4 regions of the Micromonospora sp. 4G55 genome follow, and region 3 is predicted to be linked to each of the others. Evidence: riboswitches for the same ligand, from Rfam matches in the RefSeq annotation. Region 3 holds a riboswitch; each other region holds the start of a gene.
What was found. A riboswitch is a leader RNA that binds a small molecule or an ion and turns the genes downstream of it on or off. The one in region 3 is predicted to bind cobalamin.
Positions count from the first base shown of each region.

Region 1: it holds a riboswitch for cobalamin, as region 3 does, so the genes downstream of both, JNW89_RS13570 (CbtB-domain containing protein) here and JNW89_RS13730 (CbtB-domain containing protein) in region 3, are expected to answer to the same signal.
Region 2: it holds a riboswitch for cobalamin, as region 3 does, so the genes downstream of both, bluB (5,6-dimethylbenzimidazole synthase) here and JNW89_RS13730 (CbtB-domain containing protein) in region 3, are expected to answer to the same signal.
Region 4: it holds a riboswitch for cobalamin, as region 3 does, so the genes downstream of both, JNW89_RS10475 (ribonucleoside-diphosphate reductase subunit alpha) here and JNW89_RS13730 (CbtB-domain containing protein) in region 3, are expected to answer to the same signal.

Region 1 covers NZ_JAEVHN010000128.1:8,890-12,090, reverse strand. The annotation lists gene JNW89_RS13580 (histidine phosphatase family protein) at 188-766, opposite strand; partial or broken gene JNW89_RS13575 (CbtA family protein) at 844-1,548, opposite strand; gene JNW89_RS13570 (CbtB-domain containing protein) at 1,539-1,742, opposite strand; cobalamin riboswitch at 1,780-1,922, opposite strand; gene JNW89_RS13565 (hypothetical protein) at 2,176-2,574, shown strand.
Region 2 covers NZ_JAEVHN010000086.1:7,621-10,821, reverse strand. The annotation lists gene JNW89_RS10465 (DNA glycosylase AlkZ-like family protein) at 1-967, shown strand, start outside; gene bluB (5,6-dimethylbenzimidazole synthase) at 1,023-1,649, opposite strand; cobalamin riboswitch at 1,685-1,883, opposite strand; partial or broken gene JNW89_RS10455 (crotonase/enoyl-CoA hydratase family protein) at 2,057-2,816, shown strand; partial or broken gene JNW89_RS10450 (dihydrolipoyl dehydrogenase family protein) at 2,809-3,201, opposite strand, start outside.
Region 3 covers NZ_JAEVHN010000131.1:6,979-10,179, forward strand. The annotation lists gene JNW89_RS13725 (hypothetical protein) at 613-1,011, opposite strand; cobalamin riboswitch at 1,265-1,407, shown strand; gene JNW89_RS13730 (CbtB-domain containing protein) at 1,445-1,648, shown strand; partial or broken gene JNW89_RS13735 (CbtA family protein) at 1,639-2,343, shown strand; gene JNW89_RS13740 (histidine phosphatase family protein) at 2,421-2,999, shown strand.
Region 4 covers NZ_JAEVHN010000086.1:12,190-15,390, reverse strand. The annotation lists gene JNW89_RS10480 (SigE family RNA polymerase sigma factor) at 68-583, opposite strand; cobalamin riboswitch at 792-938, shown strand; partial or broken gene JNW89_RS10475 (ribonucleoside-diphosphate reductase subunit alpha) at 1,111-3,201, shown strand, end outside.

The DNA of each region.
Region 1 (3,201 bases), on a different contig from region 3:
CGCAGGCCCGCCCAATGCTGAGATCGGATGGGATCAGGGCCGCGGGGGCCGGCGCCTGTGGGGGCATGCCATTTCACGCCAGGCCTTGGTGCCGGACAGTTCATCATTGCTGCAAGCGTGGGTGGTCCATCTCATTCCAGAACGCAAGCATGCGGTAGCGCCGTCGGGGATTGACAGATTCAGCCGGTCAAGTTGGGCCGTCTAGGCGGACGTGGAGGCGTCGACCGTCCGAGCTCAGGTGAAGGTGCGCTGCTGGGGCGACGTCAAAGCGCCACAGGCTGGATGGCGGTGCTTGTAGGGCGTGCACCATGGCGGCGCGCACGATGATGGGGTGGGTGACGGCCAGGACCCGCAGACCACTATCGATGTACGTGTCGAGCCAGCCGCCGATCCGGGTAATGAGCGTGGCTATCGTCTCGCCGCCGTGGGGTGCGGCGCGGGGGTCGGTCAGCCATGACCGCAGGCCGTCAGGGTCGTCGGCAGCGATCTCGGCAAGGGTACGGCCGGTCCACTGCCCGTAGTCGCCGTCGGCGAGGTCCGCCACGATCGTGGGGGTGCATCCGCTCACCATTTGCGCGGTCTCGACGGCTGCCTCCGCGGGGCTGCTGAGGCACGCGTCCGCCCTGTTGATGGCGGGGTTGCGGGCCAGGGCGAGGGCGGCGCGGCGGCCGCCCTCGTCCAGGCCGGTTTCTCCAGCGGCGAAGGTCGCGTGTCGTAGCGCGGGCGTGTGGGCGTGGGCGACGAGGCGCACGCTGGTTGTTGCCATGGCCCGAGGGCTAGTTCCTTGTCGGTCTGCCCGCCGACAGCGCTGCCTGCGGCGTTGCGACGTGGCAGCAGCGCCGCGAAGGCCAGTCCGGTGCCCGTCCACAGCACCAGTTGCGTGCCGAGCGAGGCGGCGCGGAAGTCCCACAGCAGCCTCGCGGGGAAGTCGCCGGGTACTTCGTTCACCGAGGGCAACGCCGCATAGGCGATTACGGTGACGGATAGGAACGCTGAGGCCGCGGCGGCGCTGCGCAGCGCCGCCGATGCGCGGACGGACTGGTACGCGAGCGCGCCAGCCCACACTGCGACCAGACCGAGGACAACCATGGCCAGGTAGCTGCCGGTCCGTTGGTTGATCGTGTCGGGATTGCCGACCGCGGGCGGGTTGGCCGGGTACTTGATGAACGGGAGGAGGACCACGCCGAGCAGCGCGGCGGCTGCCAATGCGATGGCGGCGTGGGCATCCTCGCGGATGCGCAGCCGCCGGCGCAGCAGCGCGTACGCCGTGGCGAGCAGCCCGCCCATCGCGGTGCCGAACAGGCCGGTGGCGAGGAACAACCCGCCGCGCTGGCCGTCGCGGCTGACCAAGTCATCAGCGTGATGATCGACGCCTGTCGGAGCGGTATGACTGGCCTGCTCTTCGATGGCGATGGCGGCCTCGACGGAGGGTTCCCCGACGAGATAGGCGAAGCCGCCCGCAAGCAGGCCAGCGATCAGGCCCGCCATCACACCCCGCAGGAGCAGCGCAGCGAAAGTAGGTGTGGTGTTGCCGGTGGTCAGTGGCACGGCACACCGAGCAGGTGGCGGCCGTCGTGCATCAGCTCGTGCAGGTACATGCCGCTGCGCGACACCGCGCCCTGGTCGAACGCGACGAGATAGGCCAGCAGGAGAAGCACGGCGACGACGGCCAGCGCCGTCCACCACAGCCGGGCGCCCACTGGCAACTGGAGAACGGGGCGAGCAGGGGTAGAGCTGGACATGCGACTAGAACCTCCTACGGGGATGACGCGTCCCCTTCGACAGGACTGCGACGACGGAGCGTCCTGGCTCGCGGCTCCCGCCGTGACGGGGGAGCCGCTTACAGTGGCGCGACCGCACCGGGCTTTCACCGGTTTCCCTCACACCGCCGCAGATGGCGATCTGACGCTAACGGTGGGGCACCGATCGGTCAACAGTCGACCGATGTGAGCAAGGTCGGCAAGTGAGTGGACGGTCGAGGACGGCGTGGCCCCTCCGGGACCTCGCAGGCTGCGTCGTGCGCCTCAGGTCATGCCGGCCCGCGGCCGACGAGCGCCCCGCAGTCTCTCCTTGACGGCTCGGATTTGCTGCCGCTGGCCCGCGGCGTTCCGGACCGGCGGCGGGGTGACGCAGTCTGCCCTGGTGATGTGGGCAGGGCCAGCCGGTGCGACGCGGGTGAATTCCCGCGCCGCGGCGGTGGCGGTCATGGTCGCGGTGTTTCTCGTGCTGCACGCTCTGCAGTGCGCCACCGGTCTGGACGCGCCCCGCCCAGCAGTGGCCCCCGTCGCGCATGCGCTGGCCGATACCGGCGCTGCCGGTGCCCCCGTGGCGCTCGTCGATGGCACGGACACGCCTGCTCCCGTCCTGACGCACGGGCATCACGAACCGGCGGATGACGGGGGTATCGCGGTGACCGCGTGCCTGATTCTGCTGGTAGCCGCTGGTGCCGTGCTGCTGGACGTCCTGCGCCGGTGGGTTTTGCGCGTCGCCGCCGGCCGGAAGTTGACGCCGCGGGTTCAGGGACGGCTCTCGGGCGGCTTTAGCTTGGCGCAGTTGTGCGTGCTGCGGACGTGATCAGGCGCTGAGGTTTCGGACCGGCGGCGTCGCCGGCTGGTACCGCCCGGTTCGAGGGCGGTTCGGGCCGGGTGGGGCCGCTCGCCTCGTTGATTTCCCGTCCGCGCCGTCCTGTTGGTACGGTGACGTACGCGGCGAGGGCACCACCAGGGTCGTGGCGCGGTTCGGTCCGCGGGACTGGCGCAGGCAGGGCAGCGACTACGTGATCCGCCATACGCTGCGCAACGTCGAGGGAGACATGTACGCCCGCGTACGTGGCACGACTCGCTGCGCCTGAGCGCCACCGACATCGCTGGCAACACGGTGACGCAGACGATCCAGCGGGCCTACCGCATCGCCTGACCCACGGCCGAGTCCGGGGCGGCTCCATGCCGGTGCCGCCCCGGACTGCGGCGTCCGCCGACCAGCCGAACGTTGGGCCCTGCGGCGGGCGGCGCTCGAAGATGCCGAACAGTCGATGGCTGTACGACGTCCCTTTACAGGCATGCCCTTCGATCGACATGATCGTTAGAGACGGTAGCCGCGCGCTGCAGAGCATGCTCAACGCCTGCAGCTCCTGACCACGCAGATCCGGCCCGGCGGCGCTATGGGGGATGCGACCGCCGGCCGGGCCCTGGGCCGTCACTG
Region 2 (3,201 bases), on a different contig from region 3:
CAGGTTGATGTTCCTGCAACTGGATCCGACGGCCGCCGTGGCGCCCAGCGCCGACCTCGTCGCGTGGACGCGGCTGGGTGCCGGGTACCGGCCGGAGGACCTGCGACAGGCGGTGGAGCGGGACCGCACCCTGTTCGAGCACCAGGCCATGGTGTGGCCGACGGCGGACCTCGGGCTGCACCTCGCCGAGATGGCGGCGTGGCCGCCGGAGGGCTCGCGCAAGCACGCCTGGCTGGCGGCGAACGCCACGTTCCACCGGTTCGTGCTCGACCTGCTGCGCGACTCCGGCCCGCTGCTGTCCCGGGACGTGCCGGACCGCAGCGTGGTGCCGTGGCCGTCCACCGGTTGGACGAACAACCGCAACGTCACCCAGTTGCTGGAGATCCTCGCCGCCCGGGGCGAGATCGCCGTCTTCGACCGGGTCGGCCGGCAACGCCGGTGGGACCTGGCCGAGCGGGTGTACCCGGCCGGCACGACGGCGATCCCGGCGGACGAGGCCCGGCGGACGCGTGCTGAGCGGCGGTTGCGTTCGCTGGGCATCGCCCGGGCGTCGGTCGTCGGGGAGGCCGGCGAACCGGCGCAGGTCGAGGGCACTGCCGGGGAGTGGCGGGTGGACCCGGCAGCCCTCGGCCAGCCGTTCGCCGGCCGCACCGCGCTGCTGTCGCCGTTCGACCGGCTGATCCACGACCGGAAGCGAACCCGGGAGCTCTTCGACTTCGAGTACGCCCTGGAGATGTACCTGCCGAAGGCGAAGCGCCGCTGGGGCTACTTCGCGCTGCCCGTGCTGCGCCACGACCGACTCGTCGGCAAGGTGGACGCCACGGCCGACCACCGGGCCGGGGCCCTGCGGGTGCACGCCATCCACCAGGACGTCCCGTTCGACCCGGCCGTCACCGCGGCGGTGGACGCCGAGTTGGCGGCCCTGGCCTCCTGGCTCAGCCTGCCCACGGTCACCCACGCCCCGTAGCCCGCCGGCCCAGGCTGCGGAGAGCCGACGGGACAGCCTCGCGGCTGGCCCCGGCTCAGTGGCCGCCCGTCCACCGGTCGGTGTGCAGGGCGTCGGCCAACGGGCGCTTCTGCCGCCAGCCGTGCCGGGCCAGGTCGGGCACCTCCTCGAGGTGCGTCACCGGTCCGACGCAGAGCCAGGCCACCGGCCGGATGCCGGCGGGAATGCCCAGCAGGTCGGCCAGGAACGGCTCCCGGTAGAAGGAGACCCAGCCGACGCCGAGGCCCTCGGCGGTGGCGGCCAGCCAGAGGTTCTGGATGGCCAGGCAGACCGAGTAGAGGCCGGCGTCGGCGATGGCGTGCCGGCCCAGCACGGCCGGTCCGCCCCGCGACGGGTCGTAGGTCACCACGATCGACAGGGTCGACTCCAACACACCGTCGATCTTGATGCGGGCGAACCGTGCTGCCGCCTCGTCGGACAGGGTGGCCGCGAAGGTGTCCCGTTCCGTCCGCACGTGCTCGTGGAAGCGGCGGCGCAGTCCGGCGTCCCGGACCAGGACGAAGTCCCACGGCTGCGAGTAGCCGACGCTGGGCGCGGCGTGCGCGGCGTCGAGGACGCGGTGCAGGGTGTCGTCCGGCACCGGTGCCCCGGTGAACTCGGCCCGGACGTCCCGGCGACGGTGGATGGCGGTGTAGAGGTCCACGGCAGGCTCCCGCTGCGCAAGGCCCACCCCGAACGGGTGGGCGGTCGACGCGAGGCCGGTCTTCGGACTCCCGGATCGACGCCTGGCCGCCCGCCTTCCCAGCCGTACGGCCAGTGGCTGCGCTCTCGCGCGTGGACGGCGGCTCCCCGGTCACCGCGGCGGGCCCGTGCCGGATTTGCACCGGCTTCCCGATTCTCCCCGCGCACGCGGGGCACCTCGCATGATCGTTGCCGTCGGCGATGCTAGCGGCTCGGCCGGGCGGAACGGGCATGCGCACCCGGGTTGCCGCACCCCAGAGTGACGGACTCCCGGGTCGATCCGACCGCCGGGGAGACACACCACCGCGGGTGGAGAACCTGGCCGGCACGCCCTGGCGTGCCGGCGCCGCCGGGCGGCATGCTGTGCCGATGGCCGTACACGTCACGCACGACGGACCGGTGACCACGGTGATCCTCGACCGGGCGGCGTCGCGCAACGCCGTCGACGGCCCCACCGCGCGGGCGTCGCCGACGCGTTCCGCGCCTTCGAGGCCGACCCGGAGGCCCGGGTGGCGGTGCTCTGGGGTGCCGGCGGCACGTTCTGCTCCGGCGCCGACCTGAAGGCGATCGGTACGCCCAGCGGCAACCGGGTCGAGCCGGACGGCGACGGCCCGATGGGTCCGACCCGGATGTCGCTGTCCAAGCCGGTCGTCGCGCGATCTCCGGGTACGCCGTGGCGGGCGGCCTGGAGCTGGCGCTCTGGTGCGACCTGCGGGTCGCCGAGTCCGACGCGGTGCTCGGGGTGTTCTGCCGGCGCTGGGGCGTACCACTGATCGACGGCGGGACGGTCCGGCTGCCGAGGTTGATCGGGGAGAGCCGGGCGATGGACCTGATCCTCACCGGCCGCCCGGTGCCCGCCGAGGAGGCGTACGCGATGGGGCTGGTCAACCGGCTGGTCCCGCCGGGTGAGGCGCGGGCGGAGGCCGAACGGCTGGCCGCCGAGATCGCCCGCCACCCGCAGACCTGCCTGCGCAACGACCGCGCGTCGGTGCTCGGAACCGCCGGCCTGACCGAGCCGGAGGCGCTCGCCACCGAGCTGGCGTACGGCATGCGGTCGCTGGAGACGGACGCGGCGGCCGGCGCGGCCCGGTTCGCCGCCGGCGCCGGCCGCCACGGCGCCGTCAGCTGAGGTCGCGCAGGGCGTCCTCGATCGCCCGGTGGAAGGTCGGGTACGCGTAGATCATGTGCCGGAGGTGGCTCAACGGCACCGCCGCGTGCACCGCCACCACCAGCGCCGACAGCACCTCGCCGCCGGCCGGGCCGACAGAGGTGGCGCCGACCAGCACGCCCTGGTCGCGTCCGCGACGAGCTTGATGAAGCCGTCGTTGCCGGCCTTGTGGATCCACCCCCGGGCGGACGACGACAGCTGGGCGAAGCCGACCTGCACGTTGATGCCGCGCTGGCGGGCCTGGTGCTCGGTGAGGCCGACCGCGCCGACCTCCGGGTCGGTGAAGGTGACCCGGGGCAGCGCCCGGTAGTCGGCGCGGGGCAGGGTACCGGCCGAGCTGCCCGGC
Region 3 (3,201 bases):
GCCCGGCCGGCGGTCGCATCCCCCATAGCGCCGCCGGGCCGGATCTGCGTGGTCAGGAGCTGCAGGCGTTGAGCATGCTCTGCAGCGCGCGGCTACCGTCTCTAACGATCATGTCGATCGAAGGGCATGCCTGTAAAGGGACGTCGTACAGCCATCGACTGTTCGGCATCTTCGAGCGCCGCCCGCCGCAGGGCCCAACGTTCGGCTGGTCGGCGGACGCCGCAGTCCGGGGCGGCACCGGCATGGAGCCGCCCCGGACTCGGCCGTGGGTCAGGCGATGCGGTAGGCCCGCTGGATCGTCTGCGTCACCGTGTTGCCAGCGATGTCGGTGGCGCTCAGGCGCAGCGAGTCGTGCCACGTACGCGGGCGTACATGTCTCCCTCGACGTTGCGCAGCGTATGGCGGATCACGTAGTCGCTGCCCTGCCTGCGCCAGTCCCGCGGACCGAACCGCGCCACGACCCTGGTGGTGCCCTCGCCGCGTACGTCACCGTACCAACAGGACGGCGCGGACGGGAAATCAACGAGGCGAGCGGCCCCACCCGGCCCGAACCGCCCTCGAACCGGGCGGTACCAGCCGGCGACGCCGCCGGTCCGAAACCTCAGCGCCTGATCACGTCCGCAGCACGCACAACTGCGCCAAGCTAAAGCCGCCCGAGAGCCGTCCCTGAACCCGCGGCGTCAACTTCCGGCCGGCGGCGACGCGCAAAACCCACCGGCGCAGGACGTCCAGCAGCACGGCACCAGCGGCTACCAGCAGAATCAGGCACGCGGTCACCGCGATACCCCCGTCATCCGCCGGTTCGTGATGCCCGTGCGTCAGGACGGGAGCAGGCGTGTCCGTGCCATCGACGAGCGCCACGGGGGCACCGGCAGCGCCGGTATCGGCCAGCGCATGCGCGACGGGGGCCACTGCTGGGCGGGGCGCGTCCAGACCGGTGGCGCACTGCAGAGCGTGCAGCACGAGAAACACCGCGACCATGACCGCCACCGCCGCGGCGCGGGAATTCACCCGCGTCGCACCGGCTGGCCCTGCCCACATCACCAGGGCAGACTGCGTCACCCCGCCGCCGGTCCGGAACGCCGCGGGCCAGCGGCAGCAAATCCGAGCCGTCAAGGAGAGACTGCGGGGCGCTCGTCGGCCGCGGGCCGGCATGACCTGAGGCGCACGACGCAGCCTGCGAGGTCCCGGAGGGGCCACGCCGTCCTCGACCGTCCACTCACTTGCCGACCTTGCTCACATCGGTCGACTGTTGACCGATCGGTGCCCCACCGTTAGCGTCAGATCGCCATCTGCGGCGGTGTGAGGGAAACCGGTGAAAGCCCGGTGCGGTCGCGCCACTGTAAGCGGCTCCCCCGTCACGGCGGGAGCCGCGAGCCAGGACGCTCCGTCGTCGCAGTCCTGTCGAAGGGGACGCGTCATCCCCGTAGGAGGTTCTAGTCGCATGTCCAGCTCTACCCCTGCTCGCCCCGTTCTCCAGTTGCCAGTGGGCGCCCGGCTGTGGTGGACGGCGCTGGCCGTCGTCGCCGTGCTTCTCCTGCTGGCCTATCTCGTCGCGTTCGACCAGGGCGCGGTGTCGCGCAGCGGCATGTACCTGCACGAGCTGATGCACGACGGCCGCCACCTGCTCGGTGTGCCGTGCCACTGACCACCGGCAACACCACACCTACTTTCGCTGCGCTGCTCCTGCGGGGTGTGATGGCGGGCCTGATCGCTGGCCTGCTTGCGGGCGGCTTCGCCTATCTCGTCGGGGAACCCTCCGTCGAGGCCGCCATCGCCATCGAAGAGCAGGCCAGTCATACCGCTCCGACAGGCGTCGATCATCACGCTGATGACTTGGTCAGCCGCGACGGCCAGCGCGGCGGGTTGTTCCTCGCCACCGGCCTGTTCGGCACCGCGATGGGCGGGCTGCTCGCCACGGCGTACGCGCTGCTGCGCCGGCGGCTGCGCATCCGCGAGGATGCCCACGCCGCCATCGCATTGGCAGCCGCCGCGCTGCTCGGCGTGGTCCTCCTCCCGTTCATCAAGTACCCGGCCAACCCGCCCGCGGTCGGCAATCCCGACACGATCAACCAACGGACCGGCAGCTACCTGGCCATGGTTGTCCTCGGTCTGGTCGCAGTGTGGGCTGGCGCGCTCGCGTACCAGTCCGTCCGCGCATCGGCGGCGCTGCGCAGCGCCGCCGCGGCCTCAGCGTTCCTATCCGTCACCGTAATCGCCTATGCGGCGTTGCCCTCGGTGAACGAAGTACCCGGCGACTTCCCCGCGAGGCTGCTGTGGGACTTCCGCGCCGCCTCGCTCGGCACGCAACTGGTGCTGTGGACGGGCACCGGACTGGCCTTCGCGGCGCTGCTGCCACGTCGCAACGCCGCAGGCAGCGCTGTCGGCGGGCAGACCGACAAGGAACTAGCCCTCGGGCCATGGCAACAACCAGCGTGCGCCTCGTCGCCCACGCCCACACGCCCGCGCTACGACACGCGACCTTCGCCGCTGGAGAAACCGGCCTGGACGAGGGCGGCCGCCGCGCCGCCCTCGCCCTGGCCCGCAACCCCGCCATCAACAGGGCGGACGCGTGCCTCAGCAGCCCCGCGGAGGCAGCCGTCGAGACCGCGCAAATGGTGAGCGGATGCACCCCCACGATCGTGGCGGACCTCGCCGACGGCGACTACGGGCAGTGGACCGGCCGTACCCTTGCCGAGATCGCTGCCGACGACCCTGACGGCCTGCGGTCATGGCTGACCGACCCCCGCGCCGCACCCCACGGCGGCGAGACGATAGCCACGCTCATTACCCGGATCGGCGGCTGGCTCGACACGTACATCGATAGTGGTCTGCGGGTCCTGGCCGTCACCCACCCCATCATCGTGCGCGCCGCCATGGTGCACGCCCTACAAGCACCGCCATCCAGCCTGTGGCGCTTTGACGTCGCCCCAGCAGCGCACCTTCACCTGAGCTCGGACGGTCGACGCCTCCACGTCCGCCTAGACGGCCCAACTTGACCGGCTGAATCTGTCAATCCCCGACGGCGCTACCGCATGCTTGCGTTCTGGAATGAGATGGACCACCCACGCTTGCAGCAATGATGAACTGTCCGGCACCAAGGCCTGGCGTGAAATGGCATGCCCCCACAGGCGCCGGCCCCCGCGGCCCTGATCCCATCCGATCTCAGCATTGGGCGGGCCTGCGCCTTGGTGTCCGATT
Region 4 (3,201 bases), on a different contig from region 3:
CGGTGCAGGTCCACGGCGGACGGCGGGAGCGGTACGTCCCGCAGCGGCGCCAGCAGCTTCTCCTCCATCACATCCCCTCTCCGGTGATCGCGTAGGCGTCCGTGCCGAGCAGCCGGCGCAGGCTGGCCAGGCCGTGCGAGGTCTGACTCTTGACCGTGCCGGCGGTGCAGCCGAGGATGGCGGCCACCTCGTCCACGGGCCGGTCGTGCAGGAAGCGCAGCACCAGCACGGCCCGCTGCCGGGGTGGCACCTGGGCGAGCGCGGCGTGCAGCAGTTCCCGGTCCTCCAGCGCGTCGCCGGTCGGGGCGGCCGCCGGCTCGGGTGGCGTGTCGACCAGGCGGACCCGGGACCAGAGCCGGCGCTTCTCGTCGAGGAAGACCCGGACCAGCACGGTACGCACGTACGCGTCGACGTTGTCCGCCTCGCGGGCCCGCCGCCAGCCGACGTAGAGCCGGGTGACGGCGGTCTGGACCAGATCGTCGCCACGGTGCGCGTCACCGGTCAGGTGGCAGGCGATCCGGCGCAGCGCCGGCAGCCGCGACGTGACGTACTCGACGTACTCCTGTTCCAGGTCCGCCCGCATCCACCCACCCCGTCCGTGAACGTTCACCCCGCTGACGGGGTCGGCCACCGTCCAGGTTGTACGCGGCGCAGATTTTCTCGGCGGCGCGACACGCCCACAGCATATGGTGTGTTGGCTTTTTGCGACCCACTACATCTAGGATCACTTTCACTGCTGGTGCGACCCCCCAGGGTCCGCCAGGCGTCGACGTCCGCCAGGCGTCGCGCCGAACAGGGAACCCGGTGCGAATCCGGGACTGCCCCGCAGCGGTGAGCGGGAACGACCGCCGTCACGAGCACTGGGCCCGACGGGGCCCGGGAAGCGACGGCCAGTAGGCGAACGCGCCGGACGCGTCTGCCCGCGAGTCCGAAGACCTGCCAGCAGGGCGTGCCCACCGGGCGCGCGGACCACCTCGGGGCCTCGTGGGAGGGCCGTCGAGCCGTACGGAGCACCGCCGGCACACCGACCGGCGGCGATCCGGCGTGCCGTCGTGCCCTCCCGCGGTCCACACCGACCACCCAGGAGAGCACGTGACGGCGTCATCCACCATCGCCCCACCCCCGGTCGGGGCACTGCGGGACCAGCTGCACCAGCACCACCACGACCTGCCCGACACCGACCCGGAGCGGATCCTCGCCCTGGTCTCCTCGGGGCGCACCGCCGGCGCGGACACCGACGAGCTGACCGGACTGGCCATCGCGGCGGCGGCCGGGCTCACCGCCGAGGAGCCCGGGTACGCCCGGCTGGCCGCCCGCCTGCTCGCCGGGCGGATCGCCGACGAGACCACCGACCAGGGCATCGACAGCTTCAGCGACAGCGTCGCCGCCGCGTACGCCGAAGGGTTGCTGGACCCGGGCTTCGCCGGCTTCGTCGCGACGCACGCCGCCGCCCTCGACGCGCTGGTCGACCACGCCGGCGACGACGCCTTCGAGTACTTCGGACTGCGCACCCTGCACGACCGCTACCTGCTGCGCCACCCGCGCACCCGGGCGGTGCTGGAACGGCCGCAGCACTTCTGGCTGCGGGTGGCCACCGGCCTGTCCGACACGGTGGAGCAGGCCGGCGAGCTGTACCGGCTGATGTCCCGGCTGGCCTACCTGCCCAGCTCGCCGACGCTGTTCAACGCCGGCGCCCGGCACCAGCAGCTCTCCTCCTGCTTCCTGGTCGACTCGCCCCGCGACGAGCTGGACTCGATCTACGAGCGCTACACGCAGGTGGCCAAGCTGTCCAAGTTCGCCGGTGGGATCGGCATCTCGTGGTCCCGGGTGCGCTCGCGGGGGTCGCTGATCCGGGGCACCAACGGCCGCTCCAACGGCATCGTGCCCTGGCTGCGCACCCTCGACGCCAGCGTGGCGGCGGTCAACCAGGGCGGCCGGCGCAAGGGCGCGGCCTGCGTCTACCTGGACACCTGGCACGCCGACATCGAGGAGTTCCTGGAGCTGAAGGACAACACCGGCGACGAGGCCCGGCGTACGCACAACCTGAACCTGGCCAACTGGGTGCCGGACGAGTTCATGCGCCGCGTCGAGGCGGACGCCGACTGGTCGCTGTTCGACCCGAAGGAGGTGCCGGAGCTGGTCGACCTGTGGGGCGCGGAGTTCGACGCCGCGTACCGGGCGGCGGAGGCCGCCGGCAAGGCGGTACGGACGCTGCCGGCCCGCACCCTGTACGGCCGGATGATGCGCACCCTGGCGCAGACCGGCAACGGCTGGATGACGTTCAAGGACGCGGCGAACCGCACCTGCAACCAGGTGGGCGCGGGCGGCGGCGTGGTGCACCACTCCAACCTCTGCACCGAGATCCTGGAGGTGACCAGCGACGACGAGACGGCGGTCTGCACGCTCGGCTCGGTCAACCTGGCCGCCCACCTGGTCGACGGTGGCATGGACTTCGCCGGGCTCGCCGCGACGGTCCGGCTGGCGGTGGGGGCGCTGGACCGGGCGATCGACCGGAACTGGTTCCCCACCGAGCAGGCGGCCACCGCGCACCGGCGGTGGCGGCCGCTGGGGCTGGGCGTGATGGGGCTGGCCGACGTCTTCGCCGCGCTGCGGCTGCCGTTCGACTCGCCGGGGGCGCTGACCCTGTCCACCCGGATCGCCGAGGAGATCGCCCTGGCCGCGTACGACGCCTCCGCCGACCTGGCGGCGGAGCGCGGCGCGCACCCGGCGTACCCGCTGACCCGGGCGGCCGGCGGGGTGCTGCACCCGGACCACTGGCCGGACGCGACCGAGCCGACCGGAGGCGTGGGCGGCGCTGCGGGAGAAGGTGGCCCGGCACGGGCTGCGCAACTCGCTGCTGGTGGCGATCGCGCCGACGGCCACCATCGCCTCGATCGCCGGCTGCGCCGAGTGCGTCGAGCCGCTGGTCTCCAACGTCTTCAAGCGGGAGACCCTTTCCGGGGAGTTCCTCCAGGTCAACCGGCATCTGGTCGCCGACCTGAAGCGGTTGGGCCAGTGGACCCCGCAGACCCGGGACGCGATCAAGCGGGCGGACGGCTCGGTGCAGGAGCTGGACCTGCCGGCGGAGCTGAAGGCGCTGCACCGCACCGCCTGGGAGCTGCCGCAGAAGGCGCTGATCGACCTGGCCGCCGCCCGCGCGCCGTACGTGGACCAGTCGCAGTCGCTCAACCTGTTCCAGGC